DNA from 2 places in the Bacillus sp. PK6-16 genome. Region 1 is predicted to be linked to the other one. Evidence: riboswitches for the same ligand, from Rfam matches in the RefSeq annotation. Region 1 holds a riboswitch; the other holds the start of a gene.
The links. A riboswitch is a leader RNA that binds a small molecule or an ion and turns the genes downstream of it on or off. The one in region 1 is predicted to bind cyclic di-AMP.
Positions count from the first base shown of each region.

Region 1 (3,416 bases):
CCAGATCCGTTATTCGCAGCTGACGATGTATATTCATATACCACTTGCGTCAAACCGTGGAAACCGGAATGAGAAATAGCATCCGTCCCTAAATTTGTTGAAAGAGCTAATGCCGAAAATCCTAAAATGAGCAATGGATGAAATAAAATCGTGACCGCGATTAATTTCATTTCCTTACCTTCAATCTTTTTACCTAAAAACTCTGGTGTCCGTCCAACCATTAACCCAGATATAAACACCGCGATAATTGCATACATAATAATGTTTACAAAACCTGCTCCAACGCCGCCATACACAGTATTTAACATCATATTTACAAGCGGAACTAAACCGCCAATTGGTGTTAACGTATCATGCATCGTATTAACAGCGCCTGTTTCAGCAGCTGTCGTTACCGTTGCGTATAGTGAAGAAAATACTGTTCCAAATCGTACTTCTTTCCCTTCTGTACTTCCTTGTACATGTTCGATACCCATTCCATTTAATGCCGGATTCCCATTTAGTTCAGATGTCGTAATCGTTATAAATCCTAGTAAAAACACCATAAAAAGTGATACGAAAAGGATGCGACCTTGTTTTTTATTTCCTACCATTCGTCCGTACGTAAATGGAAGTGCTGTTGGTAATAACATCATAAGCATCATTTGCAAAATATTACTCATTTGTCCTGGATTTTCAAAAGGATGCGTAGAGTTCGCTCCGAAAAATCCACCGCCGTTATTTCCAAGTTCCTTTATGGAAACGAATGATGCAACAGGTCCACGTAATATACTTTGCTTTGCCCCATCAATCGTTTGTGCTGTAACCGCCCCATCTAACGTTTGCGGTACGCCAAGTGCGACAAAAACTAGTGCCGCAATAAATGCGATAGGAAGAAACACTCTCGTTAACGCTCTCGTAAAATCAACGAAAAAGTTACCGAGTTCTTTTCCAGCAAGTCCTCTTATAAAAGCCATAACGAGCGCTAATGTCGTTGCTGGTGCCGCAAACATTAAAAATGTAATCCCGATTAATTGTGATAAATAGGATAAACCATTTTCACCGCTATAATGCTGTAAATTTGTATCAGCCATAAAACTAATCGCTGTATTAAAAGCGAGCGTAGGCTCCATCCCTTCAATATGCGCTGGATTTAGCGGCAGCACACCTTGTAATCTGAAAATGAAATATACAACAACAATCATAAATCCGTTGAGTAAAACTAATGATAATGCGTACTGTTTCCACGTTTGATTGTATTCTTTTACACCCGTAATTTTAAAAATAAGTTTTTCAAAAGGCCCAAATACTTTATCTAGCGTTTTGCTACCTTGAAAAGCTTTTTCTAAATAAACCCCCGTTGGCTTTGCTACTAAAATAAACAAGAGCATTGTAATAATGACTGCAACCCAAATCATAATGAATGATTCCCCCTAATTAAAACTTCTCTGGATTTAATAATGCATACACTAAATACACTGTAATTGCTGCGACAATAACCGATAAGACAATCATCATGATTGCTTTCCTTCTTTCACAACTTTATCTGACCAACTTGCAAGACTTGCCATTGATGCAACTAATAAAATAAAAATCCCGACCATTACAACATCTAACATAGCTATCCCTCGCTTTGTTTTTGTTAAAATTTACCATTTAAATATTAAAAAAGAACACTGAGCTCTACTCAGTGTTCAAAAAATGAACAACAAAAAGTAAACCTCCTCTCTAAACGCTTACGAGGTTAGCTGTCGGATTCGGGCCTAAAGAGTAGCCCTACTTTCAAAACTGAAAGATTCACCCCAAGTGACGATGCACAAAATTGGTTCCCCCGCTCCATTTCTGGAACTCAGCGATTTTAGGTTTTTTTGGAAATTTTATGAATGATTTATGAGAGTAAATATACTCCTCTATATTTCACTTGTAAAGGAGTAAATTACTGAAAATAATAATATTTATATTCATTTAAACGCTTACATTGAAGGTTATTACTATTATTTCATCTATTTTCTTTATTTCTCTTCTCTTTTCTTAAAAATGACCTTTTAAATATGAAATAAAAAGAGCGAATGACATGAAGTGCATAGCTTGTTGCACTCAGCATTCGCTCTTTTTTATTCAACCTTTATTCTCCTCGTAAAAATGCACGTAAATTTCTCCCGCGAATATAAACTTGTGTCAATTCTGCATGTAGCTGCTCATACTCGGTAATATCTACCTCTAAATACAAAGCATCTTTTGATGGTAATATAATATACGGCCCTGGAAAAAGGGGATCGATCTGAACCAATTCTTGAACTCGCTCTACCGATACTGCCCAACGATTTGCTATATCTCCAAGTAATAGTACCTTCATCATTTCTTCCCCCACCCTATTCAAAAAATAAAAAAGAAATATTATCACAATTTGTAAACACGACAAACTTAGCTCCAATTGTTTCATAGAGCCTCGCTGGATATCGTTTATTCCTTGTAACAACAGTAATAGGTGCTTGAAAAGAAAAGCGAATGTGTTCTGTTAAAAAACTAACGATTGGAAGCTCATCCCCTAGTAAAATCACCTTCTTAATACACTCACAAATACTAGTAAAGTCCTGCTCCTTACTGCAGCTATAAGTCCAATCAAACCCACAATTCCTAACTTCAGCCGCTATCTCTTCATTTGCTGTAAAAATAATTAACTCATGTTGAAATGATACTAAATCTCTTAAACTATTTACCTTACTTTCTTCTCCAACACAAATAAGTGTTAGTTCCATGTACCTCATCCTCCTTAGTATAAAAGAAATCAAACATAGATTGATATTCCCCTATACTAATCAGATCGATGAAGTGATGTATCCATCATGGCACCGTCCTCTCTCAAGACGCTTACGAAGTTAGCTGTCGGATTCGGACTTTGAGAGTAGCCCTACTTTCAAACTTGAAAGATTCACCCCTAGTGACACTGCACAAATTGGTTCCTCCGCTCCATATAATTGGACTCAGCGTTTACAAAAAAATGTATTCTGGCTGATATATTACTCCTGTATTTTGAAAAAGTAAACAGAAAAAAAGCCAGTTATAAAACTGGCTTTTCACTTATCTATCACGCGTTCTATTCACTTTATACGCAAAATGATTCGTCGGTCCATGACCACTACCAATATTCAATGGCTCTTCAATTGCTATACTAATAAATCGTTTTGCTTCTTGAACAGCATCTTCAATTGAGTATCCTTTCGCAAGTCCTGCTGTAACCGCTGAAGCAAATGTACACCCACTTCCATGCGTTTGCTTTGAAGGAATTCGCTCGCTTCTAAACTCAATAAATTTTTCTCCATCAAAGAGGAAATCAATTACTTCATTCCCTTGATATTCTGCATGTCCGCCCTTCATAAGCACATATTTAGCACCTAATTCATGCAATATTTTTGCAGCTACCTTACTATCTTCAA
Region 1 covers NZ_CP096511.1:4,554,001-4,557,416, forward strand. The annotation lists gene kdpA (potassium-transporting ATPase subunit KdpA) at 1-1,397, opposite strand, end outside; gene kdpF (K(+)-transporting ATPase subunit F) at 1,417-1,497, opposite strand; gene M1D66_RS23405 (SipW-dependent-type signal peptide-containing protein) at 1,494-1,598, opposite strand; cyclic di-AMP (ydaO/yuaA leader) riboswitch at 1,699-1,844, opposite strand; gene M1D66_RS23410 (hypothetical protein) at 1,979-2,101, opposite strand; gene M1D66_RS23415 (hypothetical protein) at 2,105-2,338, opposite strand; gene M1D66_RS23420 (hypothetical protein) at 2,352-2,738, opposite strand; cyclic di-AMP (ydaO/yuaA leader) riboswitch at 2,832-2,979, opposite strand; gene thiD (bifunctional hydroxymethylpyrimidine kinase/phosphomethylpyrimidine kinase) at 3,061-3,416, opposite strand, start outside.

Region 2 (3,416 bases), 1.1 Mb from region 1:
AATACGCACGTATGAGTAAACTGGATTGATTATGAAGAATGTTATGCCAACCTTTTTTTGGAATAAACTGTGGTATAACGACCGTAACACGGTAATTCGATTCACTCGCCTTATATTGCACTGTATCGATAAACTTCGTTAGCGGCTGAATAATACTTCTATAATGAGAATGTAATGTAACAAGCCTTACTTCAGGTTGCCACTTCTTCCATTTCTCTTCAAATTTCTTTTCCTCTTCTCTGTCAAAAGCAACATATACTGCGATAACTTGATCTGCCGAAAGGGATTTCGCATAGTTCAATGAATTTTCTACTACATGGGTCATACCTGCTACAGGAACGACAATTACATTCCCCTCAATTGGAATAAGAGGTTCGCAAGTTTTTAAACTTAATTGATCACCCACTGCATCATAATGCTTCTTAATTCGATGGAATAAGAAGATAATAACTGGTAAGAAAATAAGAATCGACCAAACTTGTGCAAATTTAGTTAAAAAGAACATGCTCATTACGATAAAACTAATAACTGCACCAATTAAATTAACCGTTAATCTTAAAGCCCATCCTTCAGGCTTTTCGCGAAGCCATTTTAATACCATCCCTGTTTGAGAAAGTGTAAATGGAATAAATACACCTACTGCATATAGTGGAATTAAATGTTCTGTTTGTCCTTGGAAAGCTACAATTAAAATAATCGAAGCAACTCCAAGTATAATAATACCGTTTGAGTAACCTAGACGGTCTCCTCTAATCGTAAACATTCTCGGTATGAATTTATCTTTTGCAAGGTTAACCGCTAATAAAGGAAATGCAGAATAACCTGTATTAGCAGCGAGAATTAATATTAAAGCTGTTGTACCTTGTATGAAATAGTACATGAAATTACGTCCAAATGTTTGTTCAGCAATTTGAGAAACAACTGTTACTTCTTTACTCGGAGTCACTCCGTAATAATAAGCTAAAAATACAATTCCTGAAAATAACACAGCAAGTAATGCACCCATTGCAAGCAATGTTTTTGCAGCATTGTTTGGCGCAGGATCTTTAAAGTTCGGAATTGCATTTGAAATTGCTTCAACACCTGTTAAAGCAGAACTACCTGATGCAAATGCTCTTAGTAATAAAAATAAACTAATCCCTGCAACTGGTGTACCAATCGGCGCATGTAAAGTGGGTGAAACATGACCAGTTAAAATATTATATATGCCCACACCAATTAATATAAATAGTGCTAAAACGAATAAATAAACAGGATATGCTAAAACGGAAGCTGATTCCGTTACTCCCCTTAAATTTAATATCGTAATTAATATAACAAATATAACCGCAATAATTACGTTGTGTGCATGTAAGCTAGGAAACGCAGACGTAATTGCATCTGTACCAGCGGACACACTTACCGCAACAGTTAAAATATAGTCAACTAATAAAGATCCTCCAGCAATTAAGCCTGGATTCATCCCTAAATTTTCTTTTGATACAACATACGCTCCCCCGCCATGCGGATAAGCAAAAATAATTTGACGATAAGATAAAATAAGGGCTGTCAATAATACTAATACCCCAACAGCGATCGGAATGGAATACCAATAAGCGATCGCTCCAACACCTGCTAAAGCAATTAAAATTTGCTCTGGACCGTAAGCAACTGATGACAATGCGTCAGAAGATAAAATAGCTAAAGCTTTCGTTTTATTAAGCTTTTGTTCTCCAAGCTCCGTTGATTTTAACGGTCTTCCAATTAAAAATCTTTTAATAGATGAAACCAATGCTGTCCACTCTCCAATAATTTTGTACGAACTTTTCTGCTTGTTACAGCCAGTAAACTATTTCCTCAGAAAACAAAAAATGTCTACAAGCCATAGCGAAATAGACTTGTAGACATTATTTTTTTTGTCGCACAAGCTCCACCTTCCTTCTCAATATAACGCTTACGAGGTTAGCTGTCGGATTCGGGCCTATGAGTAGCCCTACCTTTTTTAAGGATTCACCCCATCGGATTATGTACTAATCCGTAAAAACGGGTCCCCCGTACCATGCGGTTTCAGCGATTTAGAAAATTGAAACTGTGGATTATAATACTCCTTTATTTTCAAAAAGTAAACAAAAATTTTCAATAAGAAAAAAATTAAAATGATTGTGCATAATCCACTGAGAAATATACATAATGAATACTAAAAAATCCGCAAAGGAGACCCATATGTCTAAAGAAAAGAAGCCTATTTTTTCCGATTCATATTTAGATGCAGTAGCAAATGAAATTAATCAGTTATATGGTAAACGTGAACAGGAAATAAATTTGACAGATAGAACGAAAAGAAATAAATAATTTGTCATACAAAAAAATAAAAAAGATAGCAATACACTTATATATTGCTATCTTTTTTATTTTTTCATACATCTAATTCTATTACAGATCTGTTAAAGGTCATCTCTTCATACACCTTTAAATTTTGATATATAGTGCCTAATAATGGTGCCGCTATAGAAAATTTCTCTGCTACATCCAGTAAATATCCTTGCAAGTGCTTCCCTTCAATAAACGAACCCTTCTCCATATCACGTTGCATCGATGACTTCATATCATACGAAATTTTATCAATTGTTTTCATATGTTCCTCGGCAATATTTTCCTTTACGGGAGCTCCTAATACTCTCATGATTTGTACAGATTCCTCAAATACATTACGGATAAAATCACGGCCGCCTTCACTTTCACGGATTGGTCCAATTGGTGCACGCATTAACGTTGTCACACCGGACATTACAGTAATAAATAAATATTTATGCCACATATCTTGCGTAATATTTTCACTTAAAACAAAACTAGATTTCGTACCTGCAAATGCTTTAGAAATATGCTTTACTCTCTCTGAATTTTGAGACTTAATTTCTCCAAACACAAGTCTGTTGGCAGCGCTAGTTTGTACAATTTCTCCTTGATCGTTTAACGTCGTCTCGATAAAGCATAAACCGCCAATTACTTTTTCTTCGCCGAATTCTTTTTGTAATAGCGATAAATGAGCGATACCATTTAACAATGGAATGATTACAGTATTTTCGCCAACAAACGGCTTCAAATCTTGAATTGCCTCGTTTAAGTGATACGCTTTTGTTGAAAATAAAATGACATCAAATGGAGAAGTTCTCTCTTCTTTCGTTATTAATTTCGGTTGAAAGGAAAAATCCCCGTTAACACTTCGGATTACAAGTCCTCTTTCCTCTAATTGTTTTTTCCGTTTACTACGAACAAGAAATGTAACATCTTCTCCCTTTTCGACTAATCTGCCACCAAAAAATCCTCCGACTCCACCAGCGCCTAATACTAAAATCCGCATACAGCATCCCCCTTTTCAAAATAAAATTTTATAACTTTTAGTATACATAACATTATACATGTCCTCTGCTAAATAA
Region 2 covers NZ_CP096511.1:3,499,459-3,502,874, forward strand. The annotation lists gene M1D66_RS17835 (APC family permease) at 1-1,771, opposite strand, end outside; cyclic di-AMP (ydaO/yuaA leader) riboswitch at 1,916-2,062, opposite strand; gene M1D66_RS17840 (hypothetical protein) at 2,203-2,331, shown strand; gene panE (2-dehydropantoate 2-reductase) at 2,396-3,340, opposite strand.
Region 2: linked by a shared signal. The riboswitch ahead of M1D66_RS17835 (APC family permease) and the one ahead of M1D66_RS23405 (SipW-dependent-type signal peptide-containing protein) in region 1 are both predicted to bind cyclic di-AMP.